Regions from separate parts of the Planosporangium spinosum genome, predicted to be linked through region 1. Evidence: riboswitches for the same ligand, from Rfam matches in the RefSeq annotation. Region 1 holds a riboswitch; each other region holds the start of a gene.

Evidence for each region. Region 1 has a riboswitch for cyclic di-AMP ahead of ACNTMW_RS10280 (C40 family peptidase). Riboswitches for the same ligand answer to the same signal wherever they lie in the genome.
Region 2: another riboswitch for cyclic di-AMP. It lies ahead of ACNTMW_RS04545 (C39 family peptidase); the one in region 1 lies ahead of ACNTMW_RS10280 (C40 family peptidase).
Region 3: another riboswitch for cyclic di-AMP. It lies ahead of ACNTMW_RS20530 (C40 family peptidase); the one in region 1 lies ahead of ACNTMW_RS10280 (C40 family peptidase).
Region 4: another riboswitch for cyclic di-AMP. It lies ahead of ACNTMW_RS04710 (transglycosylase family protein); the one in region 1 lies ahead of ACNTMW_RS10280 (C40 family peptidase).

The regions. Positions count from the first base shown of each region.
Region 1 covers NZ_JBLYUB010000006.1:40,613-44,609, forward strand. Annotated here, with positions in the region: gene ACNTMW_RS10265 (TM2 domain-containing protein) at 116-343, opposite strand; tRNA gene ACNTMW_RS10270 (tRNA-Gly) at 762-835, opposite strand; gene ACNTMW_RS10275 (pyridoxamine 5'-phosphate oxidase family protein) at 873-1,364, opposite strand; gene ACNTMW_RS10280 (C40 family peptidase) at 1,486-2,463, opposite strand; cyclic di-AMP (ydaO/yuaA leader) riboswitch at 2,521-2,658, opposite strand; gene ACNTMW_RS10285 (C40 family peptidase) at 3,066-3,997, opposite strand, start outside.
Region 2 covers NZ_JBLYUB010000002.1:384,640-388,636, forward strand. Annotated here, with positions in the region: gene ACNTMW_RS04540 (coiled-coil domain-containing protein) at 1-586, opposite strand, end outside; gene ACNTMW_RS04545 (C39 family peptidase) at 867-1,802, opposite strand; gene ACNTMW_RS04550 (hypothetical protein) at 1,979-2,170, shown strand; cyclic di-AMP (ydaO/yuaA leader) riboswitch at 2,272-2,417, opposite strand; gene ACNTMW_RS04555 (amino acid permease) at 3,319-3,997, opposite strand, start outside.
Region 3 covers NZ_JBLYUB010000015.1:124,778-128,774, forward strand. Annotated here, with positions in the region: gene ACNTMW_RS20520 (sigma-70 family RNA polymerase sigma factor) at 1-605, shown strand, start outside; gene ACNTMW_RS20525 (methyltransferase domain-containing protein) at 723-1,520, opposite strand; gene ACNTMW_RS20530 (C40 family peptidase) at 1,583-2,545, opposite strand; cyclic di-AMP (ydaO/yuaA leader) riboswitch at 2,551-2,725, opposite strand; gene ACNTMW_RS20535 (sensor domain-containing phosphodiesterase) at 3,119-3,997, opposite strand, start outside.
Region 4 covers NZ_JBLYUB010000002.1:417,992-421,988, forward strand. Annotated here, with positions in the region: gene ACNTMW_RS04705 (M20/M25/M40 family metallo-hydrolase) at 1-1,285, shown strand, start outside; cyclic di-AMP (ydaO/yuaA leader) riboswitch at 1,722-1,905, shown strand; gene ACNTMW_RS04710 (transglycosylase family protein) at 1,904-2,575, shown strand; gene ACNTMW_RS04715 (aldo/keto reductase) at 2,687-3,685, opposite strand; gene ACNTMW_RS04720 (MFS transporter) at 3,920-3,997, shown strand, end outside.

The DNA of each region.
Region 1 (3,997 bases):
GACCGCGCGGCCGGATGCATGGACCGGGCATGAAACGCGGGACACCCCGGCGGGGCCAACCCACCGGGGTGTCCGTACGCACGGACGGCGAGGACGGTCGCCCGCCGCAGCCCGCTCAGTTCTCGCGCAGCGGCCGTCCCTGTGCGTCGGTGCCACCCTTGACGAGAATCAGAATCCCGTCGATCAGCGGCCACAGGTAGCCGAAGCCGCAGGTGAGCCAGGTCACCGCGATCTGCCCGATCGCCAGGCCGATGTGACCGGTGTAGAAGCGGCCGGCGCCGAACGAGCCCAGCAGAATCTGGAGAATACCGGCCACGACCTTTGACTTGTCCGAGGTCGGCATGGCGGGGGCGGGAGTACCACCGGGGAAGAAGTCAGTCATGGCCAGCACAATACGAACTTTTGCCCGGCTATATTCCGATATCTCCAGTTTTACCCCTTCTGCACCTGTAATGCTCCCCGGGCCGGTGCTGGGCATCGCCGAGGCACGGTCACCTCACCAGGTTCCGGAGCCGGCGGAGACCTGCTCGAGCGCGGGCATCGCGGCCATCTCCCGGCGTACCTCCGCGGCAGCGCGCCGATCGAGGCGGGCTGGTCGACCACCGCCAGGATCGTGCCGTGCACCGGGCCGACCGGACACCCGGACGACGGTGCCGCCGAAGCGCTCACCACGGTGGGTTAATGGCCCGACGGCCCATCTGACAACGCGAATAGCCAAACGCCCCGGTCGGGATCATGGTCCTGACCAGGGCGATTGTCTGTGGAGCGGGTGACGGGAATCGAACCCGCACTGTCAGCTTGGGAAGCTGATGTTCTGCCATTGAACTACACCCGCGAGTGGAGCGGAACCTACTCTAGCCGACCCGGCCGCCTCAGCGCACCTCGCACCGCAGGGTTGGGCGTGGATCACGCCAGACCTGGCGGTATGCGCGGGCGAACTGGTCGACCGGGCTCGGGGACTGGCGGTGCCGCACGATCATGGCCACGTCGACGGTGAACTCGAACAGCCGCCAGTCGGCCAGGGGCTCGGCGCGCATCTCGATCGCGTACCGCTCGACCCGCGCCGGGTCGGTGATCAGGTGTGCCATGCCCGACACGTACGCCTCGTCGTCGGTGGTCTCGGGCGGGAACGAGTGCAGCGCGTACCGCCCGTCACGTTCCAGGTCGCGGCGCTTGGGCGAGTCGATGACGAAGCAGTACAGGCCGTCCCGGGTGATGAACGGCGAGACCGGGTGCAACCGCGGACCCCCGTCCGGCCGGATGGTCGCGAGGTAGCCCAGGCCGGGCCCGTACTGATGGACCAGCGCATGGATCGACGCCGCGAGCTGGGGCTCGACGGCGGCAAACTCGGACCAGGAAGCCATGGGTACAGTTTATCGAACACATGTACGAGATCGCTGCCGATTGCGCGAACGGGTGACCGACGCGGCAACGAAAATCGGGGCGGCGGAAAACCCGCCACCCCGATTCCGAAGACAGTGAGGATCAGCCCGGTCGGCCGAGGCCGGAGATCGGCATCGCGTCCATGCGGACCATCCGGACCACGTCACCGGACTGCGGTGCGTGCAGCGCCCAGCCGTCACCGACGTACATGCCCATGTGGTGCATGTCAGAGAACCAGAAGATCAGGTCACCGGTGCGCAACTGGTCACGACTGACCCGCTTGGTCGTCTGGAACTGGGTCACCGTGTAGTGGTACAGGTTGACCCGGCCGCCGGTCGCCTGCGCCCAGGCCCACTTCGTAAGGCCGGAGCAGTCGAAGTTCTTCGGACCCTCGGCGCCGAAGATGTACGCGGTTCCGATCTTGCTACAAGCGATCTGGGCGGCCTTGGAGCCGGGGCTGCCGTCCAGGAAGACCGGGCACGGCGCCGGGCGCAGGTTGCCCTGCGGGGCGTTGGTGCCGTAGGCCTCCAGGCGCATCTTGTTGAACTGCGCGATCTGGTCGTTGAGCTGCTTCTCCTGGTCGGCGAGCTGCTTCTCCTGGACCGTCAGCTTCTTGACCAGATCGTCGAGCGGCTTCTTCTGCGTGTCGTACTGTTCCTTCATCCGAGCCACGTCGGCGACCCGGTCCCGCTCGTTCTTGGCCATGGCGTCCAGCAGAGCGAGCTGGTCGGCGAGGTTGGTCGGCTGGCTACTGGTGAGCAGTGCACTCAGCGCCGACGCCTGGCCGCTCTTGTAAGCGCGCTCGGAGATCGAACCGACCCGGCTCATCGCGACGTCCACCTGCAGCCGCAGGGGCCTGATCTGCTCCTCGAGCTGCGCGACCTTGGCCTGGTTGTCCGCGAGCTGGACCTTGACGCCGTTGTGCTGCTCCAGCACGGGTTCGAGTTTGTTCCATGCCTCGTTGATCTGCGCCTCGATGGCGGCAGGATCGGCGGGCGCGGCGTGGGCGCTGGTCGACAGGCCCAGCGCGATGACCAGTCCGGCGCAGACCGCCCCGACGCCACCGAAGACAGTACGCACGGGTTTCAGACGCGACCCGGAAGGCCGCATCGTATGCAATTCCACCGGAGTCCGGCTCCTTACTTCCATGACCGCTTACCGGGTTAGCTGACGGGTTCGGGCGGGAAGTTCGCCCTACCGCTGACGCAGCGGATTCACCCCGGGACACGATTGGGTCCCCGGCTCGTCGATGAGACGATTGAGCGGTGTCGCGCGGCGCACCCGCTTTGGGTACGGACTCCCGCCCGACGAGCAATCACGCTATGGCGCGTCAAGGGTTGTGGCAAGTCCAGGATTGGGCCGTGGGCAGGGACGGCCATGGATTCCCAAAACAGCCCTTCTGACCTGCCGTTTCGCGGCTCCGGCGTCCTCATCGGCGATACAGAGCGGATCTTAGCCATCTACGGACGGTGGTGTGTAAATCGCCACACCGGCTAACCATTGCGCAACTGGCAGAGGATGTGAATCTTGCTGCCCGCAAATCCATCGGACGTGCGGAATGTCACCCAAACTGGACGCCTGTTGTCGGTGAATGGTGACCGTTTCACTGCTCACCGTAAGGGTGACACGCCGAAAGAGCGCCGGCAATCAATCGATCGCCGGCGCTCTCTGTGATCGGGAACTCAGGCCGGGCGGCCGTACCCCGACACGTTGTTGGCGTAGTACCCGGTCAGTTGCGCCATCCGGACGTAGTCACCGGTGTGTGGTGCGTGAACCATCCAGCCGCCGCCCACGTAGATACCGACATGGTGGTTGTCGGAGCCGAAGAAGATCAGGTCACCGGTGCGCAACTGGTCCCGGGTGATCGCCGTCGACTTCCTCCGCTGGGCGCTGGCCAGGTGGTCCAGCCGGACGCCGGCCGCCTGCCAGGCGACCATCGTCAGGCCGGAACAGTCGTAACCGTTGGGGCCCGCTGCTCCCCAGTAGTACGGCTTGCCGATCAGGCCGCACGCCTTCTGCGCGGCGGTCCCGCCCGGGCCACCGGTGAACTCCACCGGGCAGGCGGTCGGCTTCAGCACGCCGGTGGAGCCGCTGCTCCCGTACGCCTGCTGGCGCATCCGCTGCAACTGGCTGAGCTGCTCCTCGATCTGCTTCTTCTTCGCCGCGAGGTCGGCGTCCTGCTTCGCCTGCTGTGCGATCAGATTGTCGAGGGACGTCTTGTCGGCGGCGAACTTGTCGCGCGCGGCAGCCACCGTGCTGATCTGGTCGCGCTGACTACGCGCGACCATGTCCAGCAGCGTCAACTGCTCGGCGAGCGCCGTGGGCGAGTTGGTGCTCAGGATGGCGTTGACGGTCGACCCGCGCCCGCCCTTGTAGACGCTGGCAGCGAGGTTGCTGACCGTCGACATCGCCATGTCGACCTGCAACTGGAGGGGCTGCAACTGCGCCTGCAACTGGTCGGCCTTGGCCTTGTTCGCGGTGAGTTGGCCGTGAACGGCGTTGTACTGCTCGATGGTGGGCTCGAGGGTGTTCCACTTCTGCTCGATCTGCGCCTCGATGTCGCCGGGGGCCGGCGCCGGATCGGCGTGCGCCGGAGCGATCGCGACGAGAAGGG
Region 2 (3,997 bases), on a different contig from region 1:
GCGTACCCACCGGTCCCGTGGTGCTGGCACCCCCGCCCGACGCGGCCAGCGCCTTCTCGGCGGCCTTCTTACGCGCGTCCATCTCGGCGAGCTGGGCCTGCTGCACCGTGATCTCGGCGGCCAGGGCCGCCTGCTGCCGTTGCTGCGCCGCCTTCGCGTCGGCGAGCCGGCGCAGCTGCGCGTCCTCCATCCGGGCCCGGGTCTCCAGGGCCGTCGCCCGCTGGAGCAGGCCGTCGGGAGTCTCGCTGTCCATGAGGGCGAGGAGACTGTCGGCGCGGCCCCCCTTGTACGCCGTGGCCGCCAGCTCGGCCACCGCGGCGTTGAGCTGGGCGAGCTGCGACTCGGTCACCCGCATCTGCTCGTTGAGCTGACCCTGACGGGTCTTGGAGGTCTCCAGTCTGGCAGCGGCGTCGTTGTACCCCCGCGCCGCCGCGTCCAGCTGGTCACGCAGGGACGAGGCACCACCTTCCGGGCCGGCGGCGCCGGGAGCGGCGTGTACCGGCCCCGCCGGCAGCAGTCCCACCAGGACGGCGGCGGCGAGGAGTGCGGCAACGAGCAGGGTCGGTCGGGCAGGGGCGGCTGACAGCCTCACGTACACGTTCCTTCGTGTCGTCCGCCGGTCGGAGGGGTGACGGCGATCCGCATCGACCCTAGGCACATCTGCGCAGAACACCCAAGGCTCCTAATCCTCTTCTAATTAACGGGAACCGAACGGACCACGACATATCATCCTCACGTCCAGGGTCGCCGGCACGCCGACACGGGCAGCCCCCACACTCGCTCCGACGCCCGAGGGCCCGGCCGGCGATTCTCGCCGGCCGGGCCCTCGGATCGGTGACGGGAGGAAACCCGGGGAGCTCGGGCGGTCAGTACGAGTAGCCCCGGTTGACCATCCACTTGGCCATGTTGATGGTGGTGACCCAGTACGAACTGGCGCTCGGGTTGGCCGGATCGGCGATCTTCACCGCACGCCCCTCGTCGTTGTACCCGACGATGGCCACGTAGTGCCCGCCGCCGTAGCTGTGCCAGTTGCCATTGGTGTCCGTCGCGGAGCCGACGACGTTGGCGACGACGCCGTAGCCGTTGCTGACGGCGTGCACGACGTCCGCCTGCAGCTGGTCCATCTGGGCAGGCGTGGCCGCGGGTCCCGGAATCGACCTGGTCTGGTAGAAGTCGGTACCCAGCACGGAGTTCAGGACCCGGGTGGTGTCCACGGCCGAGTCGGTCCCACCGGTGTCGGTACCCAGCAGTCGGGCCACCTCGTCCTGGCTGGGGGTCTTACCACGCACGGTCAGCACGATCCGGGTGGACGCCGGGCCGCAGTAGTAGTAGTTCGGCTGCGACTGGTACTGGTAGTCCAGCTCCTTCGCCACCGGCGGGGCCGGGGCGGGCGTCGCGGTGGGAGCGGCCGACGGCGCGGCCGGGGCCTGGGCCTGCGCCTGCGCCTGCGCAGACTCAGGCGCCTGGGCCTGGGCAGGCGCCTGAGTCTGCGCCGGGGCCTGAGCCTGCACCGGGGCCTGAGCTGAAGCCCGGGCTTGGGTCCGGGCCGGAGCCGATGACTGGGCCGGGGCCTGGGTACGACTCTGGCTCCGGTCGGCCCGCTCAGCGCCGCCGTCACGGGTGGTGGTGTCCACAAGCGCCACATTCGTCGAGGTCTTCGACGTCGCCTGGCCGGACGACTCACTGATCAGAATGCCGCTCGTGGCGGCCACGGCGAGCACGCCCGCCGAGACGAGTGCGAGGCGGGAAATACCGGACGGTGCGGCATGCCGGAACCGGGTACGGGTACGGAGGGGCTTCAATTCAATTACTCCACGCAACTTGCCGGCCCTCGGCCGAACACCGGCCGACGACCCTGTGAGCTACCGGTCGACGCGGCGACGGGGACACACGAGGACCAGAGATGTCCGCGCAGGCGAACCTGGACGCGGTGGTATCAGCCTGCGACCGCGACACCCGTGCGTGAGTGGCCGGAGGCGTGAGCGGCATCGAGAGCGCCACCGTGGTCTGGCATGACGACGAGGAGGGTTACGCCACCGCGACGAACGGCCGTCTCGTACCTGTCGAGCGACCGGGGTACCCGGTACGCCCGGGAACTGTCCGGTGGTGGTACCGGGCGGACTGCCCGGCACGCGGCATCCTCGCGTCACCGACCTTTGATGTGACCTAGCGGGTCGAGGTCAGGGACCGACCCGAACCGGAGTGGCCGGCGGCGTGTCCAAAGTGGGTGGAGTATCGCGGAGGATGGGACAGGGGTCTTGCACGAGCATGATCTCCTTACGCTGCCGCTTACCGGGTTAGCTGACGGATTCGGGCGGGAAGGACGCCCTACCATGGGCCATTCGGCCCACGGATTCACCCCAAACGTTCGGTGGGTCCCCGGCTCGTAGACAAAGACGACTCAGCGGGCCCGCTCCGGCGTCGCCGACGGCAACATCAACCGGATCAGACGCGATGACACTACTGGTGGCCCATCGCCGCTGCCAAGACCCAATTCCTGTTACCCGCCGCACGTACGGAGCAATTGATAGATCATTTCTGAATCCTGCATTGCGGCCTTCGATGCGCATTTCCCATAGTCGGAAAACGATCATGCGTGCCGAGGCGGCCACACCCGCGACGCCTCGAGCCCGGCCCAATCGGACACACTCCGCCAGGGCTCCGCAGTTCCGCAGCCAGGACTCAGCCGCCAGGACTCAACCGCCAGGACACCGCCGCCCAGGAATCCCGAGCCGGGATGACCTGACCGGGATGCCCTGGCCGGGATGCCCTGACCGGGATGCCCTGACCGGGATGCCCTGGCCGGGATGCTCCCTGGTGTCGACCCGCCCGGTCGCGCCGACTGCCGGTGGCGCGAGGATGCCGCATCACCGGGCGCCGCCCCGGGATTCCGCGACGCCGAACCGGTGCACGTATCCGCGGCACCGAACCGGCCCGTCCGGACACGCGTCCGGCGTCCGGGTGCGTCCGGCGTCCGGACACGCCACGGTCGACGACCACTGGCCCCGTACCGCCTGCACATTCTTTCAATATTTCAATTCGTTTATGTAACTCGGCGACCTGCCAGCTCGCGAACATCCGACCCCGCCCACAGTCCCATGTTCGCCCCGGTGGACGTACCCATTAATGATCACGTTGCCGGCCACCCATGCGAAAACGTAAATCTTCGTCGAATGGCGTCGCGGGGAGCGCAATTTCAACGGCTGACGCTCGACCATTTCCCGGAGGCGCTTTCAGCATGCGCCATGGCCCCGTCAGCGTCGGCTGGCCGGCATCGACCCGTCAATACGGGTCGATCGCCGCTGGACCTTATCGCGCTCAGCGCACCGACGGCCCGTCGCCGGGCTGATGCCCGGTCGAAGACCCATGGCCGGGCGAATGCTCGGCCGAAGACCCATGGCCGGGTCGACGCTCCGCCGACGAATCATCGGAGGTGCCCGGCACCGGCACGGTTCCATTGCCGGGAGCCAGCAGAGACCTGCGGCGACTGTAGGCGAAGTAGACGACCAGCCCGACGGCGAACCACACGGCGAAGCGCAGCCACGTCTCCGGCTTGAGGAACGTGATGAGCCACAGGGAGAACAGCACCCCGATGGCGGGTACCACCGGCATACCGGGCGTCCGGAAGGTGCGTGGCAGGTCGGGCCGGCGGTACCGGAGCACGATCACGGCGACGCAGACGACGACGAAGGCCAGCAGGATACCGATGTTGGTCAGTTCGGCCGCAGCCCCGATCGGCAGGAAGCCGGCGATCAACGCCGAGACGGCGCCGGTGAGCCAGGTGATCCGGGTGGGTACCTTGCGCACCGGGTGGGTCCGGGCGAACCAGGTCGGCAGCAACCCGTCGCGGCTCATCGAGAACCAGACCCGGGTCACCCCCAACATGAAGGTGAACATGACGGTGAGGATGCCGATGATCGCGCCGGCCGCGATCACGGACGCCAGGCCGGACAGGCCGACCGAGGCGAAGGCCGACGAAAACCCGCTCTTGGGGTTG
Region 3 (3,997 bases), on a different contig from region 1:
CCGGCCTGGTCCGCGCGGTGGAGAAGTTCGACTACGTCCGCGGGTACAAGTTCTCGACGTACGCCACGTGGTGGATCCGCCAGGCGATCAGCCGGGCGATCGCCCAGCAGGAGCGCACGGTCCGACTCCCGGTGCATCTGGTCGAGGACGTCAACCGGATGCGCAGCGTGGCCCGCCAGCTCACCCGTGAGCACGGCAACGAGCCCGAGCCGGAGCAGCTCGCCGCGGCCCTGGGCGTACCCGTGGAGCGGGTCAACGAACTGAAGCGCTGGTCGCAGGACACCGTGTCGCTGGACACGCCGGTCGGCGACGACGGCGACACCAACCTCGGTGACCTGGTGGCCGACTCCGACGCCCCGTCCCCGGAGGACCTGGTGCTGGCGGCGCTGGAGCGCCAGCGCATCGAGGGCCTGCTCAACCACCTCGACGACCGGTCGGCCGGCATCATGCGGGCGCGGTACGGCCTCGAGGACGGCCGGGAGCACTCGTTGACCGAGGTGGCGTCGCGGTTCTCGCTGTCCCGGGAGCGGATCCGCCAGCTGGAGATCCAGGCGCTGGGCCGGCTGCGCGAGCTGGCTCGCGCGGAGGGCATGCAGGCCGCCTGATCCGCGCGGTCCGAAGGCCGACCGATCTGAAGAACGTGACGAGGGCCGGACCCCGGTGGGGTCCGGCCCTCGTCGTGTCCGTACGACACGTACGGGCAGCCCACCCGGGCGGGGGTCTCAGGCCCGGCTGGCGACGATGAACAGGCGGGGGAAGGGCAGTACGGTGCCGTAGCCGCGGTTCGGGTACGCCTCGCGCAGCCGCCACGCCACCTCGTCGCGGAAGCGTGCGGCTGCTGGCGGGTCGCCGGCCAGCGCGTCGAGGTAGGGCCGTAGGCCGGTGCCGGCGAACCATTCGAGGACGGGGTCGGTGCCGGGCAGGATGTGCAGGTAGGTGGTCTGCCAGGCGTCGACCGCCAGCCCGCTGCCGGCCAGCACGTCGAGGTACTCGTCGACCGGACGTACCGGGCTCGCGCTCCGTGGCCCGGTGCCGGACGCGGCTGCGCGGAGCCGATCGGTCCACTCCGGTGCGGTGACGACCGCGTGGATGACGTCCGCGGCGGCCATGCCGTCGGACACGGGTACCTGGATCGCCAGCGCGCCGCCCGGCCGCAGCGCCGCCGCCCAGGTGGGCAGCGCCGCCAGGTGGTCGGGCACCCATTGCAGCGCGGCGTTGGAGACGATCACATCGACCGACCCGGGGTCGGGCCGCCAGGCCGCGATGTCGCCGAGGCCGAACTCCAGTCGGCCCGGGTGGGTCAGCCGTTCGGCGGCGGCGATCATCTCCGGCGAGGAGTCGAGGCCGTACACGTGGGCGCCGGGCCACCGGTCCGCCAGGGTGGCGGTGACCGTGCCGGGGCCACAGCCGAGATCGACGACGCGCTCCGGCGCGGTGGTGCGGATCCGGGCGGTCAGGTCGTGGAAGGGGCGGGCCCGCTCGGCGGCGAACCGTTCGTACTGCGCGGGATCCCAGCTCACCCCGAAAAGCATGATCGCGGGGGACCGGTGTGTCCAGTCCCCCGCGATCATGGGTGTGCTGTCTAGCGGACCCGGCCGTACCCGTACGGCGTCATCATGTTGACGCTGGCGAGCTTGACATTGTCGCCGGGTTGCGGTGCGTGGATCACCTGGCCGCCGCCGACGTAGATGGCGACGTGCCCCAGACCGGAGTAGAAGACCAGGTCACCGGCCTGTAGCTGGCTGGCCGAGATGTGCGCGACCTGGTCCCACTGCATCGCCGCGTTGTGCGGCAGCGACTTGCCGGCGGCCGCCCAGGCCGCCATGGTCAGCCCGGAGCAGTCGTACCCGTTGGGGCCCGCGGCGCCGTAGACGTACGGCTTGCCGATGACGTTGTACGCGAACTTCACCGCGGTGCCGGCGCTGCCGGCGATGTTCGGGGCGGCGGGCTTGTTGGTCGGCGGAGGGGTGGTCGCCGACCCGTAGGCCTTCTTGCGCAGCTCCATCAGCGTGGCGAGGTCACTTTCGATCTTCGCCTTCTGGTCGGCCAGGCTCTTCTGGTCGGCCCGCTGCTGGTTGAGCAGGTCGTCGAGCTGCTTCTTCTGCGTGTCGTACTGCGCCTTCATCTGGGCGTAGCCCTCGATCTGGCGCTGCTCGGTGGAGGCGATGTGGTTGAGCGAGGTGAGCTCGGCCAGCACGTTGCCCGACGAGCCGTCCGACAGCAACAGCGTCATCGGCCGGGCCGCGCCGCCCATGTAGGCGCGCGCCGCGATCTTGCCGACGTTGTCGTAGGCCTGGTCGACCTGTGACTGGAGCGGCGCCATCTTGACGTTGAGCTCGTCGGCGGCGGCCTGGGTCGCCTTCAGCTTCTCGCCCACGCCGTTGTACTGCTCGACGATCTTTTCGAGGGCACTGGAGGACTGGTTGATCTGCTGCGTCAGGTCGCTCGCTGAGGGTTCCGCGTTGGCCGCCGTGGCCGGCGCGAGGACGGCTACCCCCACCGCGCCCAGGAGCATGGCACGCAGCAGTCGTGGTACTGCAGGCACAGAGCACCCTTCTTCCTTACCGCCTACCGAGTTAGCTGACGGGTTCGGGCCGGAAGAAGATGGCCCTACCGCAGGGTCCTGCGGATTCACCCCGGGACGGCGTGGCCGTCGGGTGGTTCCCCGGTTCACCCCGTGCGCCGCCGGGCGGCGACGGGTTATGCGATTCGGCGGTGCCGGCTCGTCGTCACCCGGGTTGGGCGGCGGACTTACGAGCGGGCCTAGACCAACTTAACGTGATCTTGGACGTACGGGAAGTACATCCTGTCCGTTACGCGTACTGGCTCCCCACCTTAGGTGAAAGTCGTTGTTACGTCCTGTTCTGAGGGCATGGCAGAGCGTTACCGAGGGAGCCTTTACTGATCTCCGATGCGACGGTCCACGGTGGCTGGTGGGCGGCTCAAATTGCCGAGTTTTGGCTGGTAGTGGCGTCATTTCCGATACTCGGCGGCATTGATGCGTGATTTCGTCCACTGTGTGGAATGCCCCCGCGCGAGATTTTCCACACAGTGATACACGCCAATTAGCCGACCGTTCCTTTCTCGGTGCCCGGTCGGCCATCGCCGGCCGTTCGGGTTACGCCGAATGGCGGGCCGCGGTCGCCGTACGGCCATTGCCGGCGTCCGCCGGCGGCCGGTGCCGGCCGGGAGGTTGGTCGGTGCGGACCACGTCGGTGCGGACCACCCAGTGCAGCAGGGAGCGGGCCGCCGCCAGGACCAGGCCCCGGTCGTAGGTGAGCGCGTACTCGAATCGCCGGTCCATCTCCGGGCCGCCGTCGCCGAGGTCGCGCGCCACCAGTGCGCCGGTGAAGTGCGGGCCGACGACGATCACGTTCCACTCGCCCCGCAGCGGGTCGTCGGCGGTCAGCCGCGCTCCGCGTACCCCGGGGATCGGCTCCTCGCCGACGTCGGTGGCGAGCACCGCGACGAGCGCTGCGGTATCGGCGATGCCGGTGTAGCGGCGCACGGTGGCCGGCGTCAGGTGACGGCCCTCCTGGAAGCAGCTCAGCAGTACCGGAGGCTCGGTCCGGTCGGTCGCCTTGGCCTCCAGGTACTTGCTGATCGGCAGCAGCATGCGCTTGGTGGAGTGGCTGGTGGGGCGCCGGGCGGCGACGATCTCGAACGGGGTACGCGCCTCGGTGCGGCTGGCCGGCGCGGCGGTCTCCGGCGCGGCCACGAACGCGAGCGGCTCGCGCGGTGGCCGCGCCGGACGGCGCAGTCGCTGGGCGGGGCCGAACAGCCAGCCCTGCCCGACCGTGGCTCCCATGCTGAGCGCGGTGGCGAGGTGCGCCGGCGTCTCGATGCCCTCGGCGAGGATCGTGGCGCCGGTGCGCTCGGCGTACGCGATGACGGCGTTGACCACCCGCGCCACCTCCGGCCGGTGCGGGTGGTGCACCAGGTGCATGTCGAGCTTGACCACGTCCGGGTGCACGAACGGCATCAGCGCCAGCGAGGC
Region 4 (3,997 bases), on a different contig from region 1:
CCCGCAACCGCCGGACCGGCAGCTACGGGCGCTGCTCGGGGAACTCGACCAGCGCCGCATCGAGGCCACCGTACGCCGGCTCGTCGCGTTCGGTACCCGTCACACCCTGTCCTCCCAGGACGACCCGGCACGCGGCATCGGCGCCGCCCGGGACTGGATCCACGCCCAGATGCGCGAGTACGCGGCGGCGTCCGGCGGCCGGATGACGGTCGAACTCCAGTCGTTCGTCCAGGAGGTCTCGCCCCGGATCCCCGCACCCACCCGTATCACCAACGTCATCGCGACGCTACGCGGCGACACCGCGCCCAACCGGGTGTACGTGGTGTCCGGCCACTACGACTCGCGCGTCACCGACGTCATGAACGCCACCAGCGACGCGCCGGGCGCCGACGACGACGCGTCCGGGGTGGCCGTCGTGATGGAGCTGGCGCGGGTGATGGCGACCCGCCGGACCGAGGCGACGATCATGTTCGTCGCGGTGGCCGGCGAGGAGCAGGGGCTGTACGGGTCGGCCTACCTGGCCAAGCAGCTCAAGGAGGCCGGCGTCGAGGTACGCGGGATGTTCAGCAACGACATTGTCGGCACCGGCGACGCGCACGACGGCACCCCTCCCGACCCGCGTACCGTCCGGCTGTTCGTCGAGGGCGTGCCGACGTCGGAGACCGCCGCCCAGACGGCGATCCGCCAGGCCGTCGGCGGCGAGAACGACGGCCCCTCCCGACAGCTCGGCCGGTTCGTCCGGGACGTGGCCAGCAACGAGCAGACCGGCATGACGGTACGCGTGATCTGGCGGCGCGACCGGTACCTGCGCGGCAGCGACCACCTCTCGTTCCTGCAGCAGGGCTACCCGGCGGCCCGCTTCACCGAGCCGCGGGAGAACTTCGCGCACGAGCACCAGGACACGCGGGTGGAGAACGGCGTGGTCTACGGCGACCTACCGGAGTTCTGCGACTTCGGGTACATCACCCGGGTGGCGAAGGTGAACGCCGCCGCGCTGTGGTCGCTGGCGCAGGCGCCCGGCACCCCGCAAAGCGTGCAGATCGACACCTCCGGACTGACCAACGACACCACGCTGCGGTGGCAACGCGGTACCGAACCCGATCTGGCCGGGTACGAGGTGCTCTGGCGCGAGACGACGGCACCGGAGTGGACGCATGTCATAGCGGTCGGCGACGTCACCACCGCCACGATCGACCTGTCTAAGGACAACGTGCTGTTCGGCGTGCGGGCCGTCGACCGCGACGGGCACCGCAGCCCGGTCGCCGCTCCGACACCGGCAAGCTGAGGTCGGCCGGCCGGCTGCCCGGCCGGCCAGTTGCCCAGTCACCCAGCCGCCCAGTCACCCAGCTCAGGCGGCGCGACAACCGCGAGCGGCCGCCGGTACGTGGAACTGACGCACCTCCGGCGCCGCCGCTGCGCCGCCGCGCCACTACCCGCCGCGCCGTTACCGCGCGCCCTCCCGTGATCGTGAAGAGTTGCGTGGCCATGGCCACGAAGCCTTCATGATCATGGGAGGGGCACGGGTGGTGGGAGTGGGCCGTCGGAAGTGAACGGGCTGATACTCCGCGATCATTCACCAGTACCCGATTCGATCACTCTGCGTATAGAACTTTCACCATGTGCATGCCGGAGAATGAAGAAAATCACCAATTCGAGCGAAAACTTTGTCGGCCCGCTCAGCCCGTGATTACCGTCGGCTATGTCCGCGACCGCGGGCCCCACGGTCGGTAACGCCGAGTCCTGCCACCGGCCGCCGGGAACCCGTCAACCAGGCAGGAGCGGGGGAACCACACGTTTCCCGGTACGCACCACGCTCGTTGCGTACCTCGGGGTGAAGCCGCAGCGCGGCCGGGCTCCTCGGCCCGAACCCGACAGCTCACCTCGTAGGCGTGGAGGTTTTTACATGGCACACAACCGGTACCAGGCACGCCACTACCGTCGGTCGGCCACGCGTCGGCTCTCCGGGCGCCTCGCGCTCGGCGCCGTCACCGCGGGCGCCGCCGGTGCGGCATCCCTGCTGGGTCCGGCTCAGGCCGCCAGCGCCGCCTCGAGCGTCAACTGGGACGCGGTCGCCCAGTGCGAGTCGGGCGGCAACTGGAGCATCAACACCGGCAACGGGTTCTACGGTGGTCTGCAGTTCACGCAGAGCACGTGGGCCGGCTACGGCGGCAAGCAGTACGCCGCCCGCGCCGACCAGGCTACCCGTGAGCAGCAGATCGCCGTCGCGGAGAAGGTCCGGGCAGGTCAGGGCATGGGCGCCTGGCCGGTCTGCGGCTCCCGTGGGGGCTCGACGCAGAGCTACACGCCGAAGAAGGCCACCACGAAGAGCCAGTCCGGCGGGAAGTCCGAGTCGAGCGGGGAGTCGCAGCAGCAGGCGCCGGCCCAGGCCGCTCAGCCGGCAACGCCGGTGCAGGCCACCGGCCGTACCTACCAGGTGCAGCCCGGTGACACGCTGTCGACCATCGCCGAGCGCCAGGGCGTCAACGGCGGCTGGGAAGCGCTGTACGCGCTCAACCGCCAGGTGGTGGGCGGCAACCCGAACCTGATCCTGCCGGGTCAGCAGCTCCAGCTCTGACACCCGCCGGGGCCGGCGGCTCGCGCGCTGACGGTGAGCCTCAACGACGAGGCTCGACGACATAACGGAAACCGGGGCGTCCACTCCCGCCGGGGAGTGGACGCCCCGGCGTCATCCGGTCGGTACCGGTACGTGCGCGGGCAGCAGTCCCTCGGCCCGCAGGTCGGCCCAGAGCGCCGGCGGGATCGGGTACGCGAACAGGTCGGCGTTCTCGTCGACCTCCTCCGGCGACCGCGCCCCGATGACGACGCTGGTGACGGCGGGGTGCCCGAGCGGGAACTGGATCGCCGCGGCCGGCAACGGCACCCCGTACCGGTCGCAGACGCGCCTGATGGCGAGCGCCTTCGCCAGGACCGGGGCGGGCGGCGGCGCGTAGTCGAAGTGCGAGGTGGGCGACGGGTCGACCAGCAGGCCCGAGTTGTAGACCCCACCGGCGAGGACCGCGATCCCCCGCTGCGCGCACAGCGGCAGCAGTCCGTCCAGGCCGGACTGGTCGAGCAGGGTGTACCGGCCGGCCAGCAGGAAGCAGTCGAACCCGGGGCGGGCCGCCTCCCGGGCGAACCGGGTCAGCATCGCCGCCTGGTTCATGCCGGCGCCGACCGCGCCGATGACCCCGCACGCGCGCAGGTCGGCCAGGGCGCGGTACGCCTCGCCGAGCGCGGCGTCGAAGTGGTCGTCGGGGTCGTGCAGGTGCAGCACGTCGACCCGGTCCAGCCCCAGCCGCTCCAGGCTGGACTCCAGGGACGCCCGGACCGCCTCGTAGGTGAAGTCGAAGCGCGGCGTCACGCCGGTCGCCGCGGCCTCCGGCCAGACGTCCTCGATGTCCGTACCGCCCGGTTCCAGCAGCCGGCCCACCTTGGTGGACACGACGTAGCTGTCCCGCGGGCGCGGGGCGAGGGCGCGGCCGGCGCGGCGCTCGGACAGCCCGTACCCGTACAGCGGAGCGGTGTCGAACAGCCGCAGGCCACGGTCCCACGCCCGGTCGACGGTGGCGACGGCCTGCTCGTCGCCGACCGGCCGGTAGAGGCCACCGATCGGGGCGAGGCCGAGCCCGAGGCGGGTCACCGTGAGATCGGTACGGCCGAGCCGGACCGGGGCGGCTGCGTCCATCGGGAACTCCTCGCCGAATCCTATAGGATCTTGGCCCCTCATCCTTCTGATCGACGCCCGCCACTGTCAAGTACGGCGGTCCGCCGCGGGAGGTTCGACCCGACAGCTATCCGAGGTACAGCTATCCGAGGTACGGAGTGGCGCGCCGACGGTGTAGTGCGACCTGGCTCGCAACCCCTGCCGACACGGCTGGCGGCCCTTGAGCCGCCGGCCGCCATGCTGTTGGGTGCCGGTATGACGAGCACGACCGGGCGCCGGTGGACGTGGACCGGCAGCGCGTCGCACCGGGTGTACAGCGTTGTGGTGTTCATC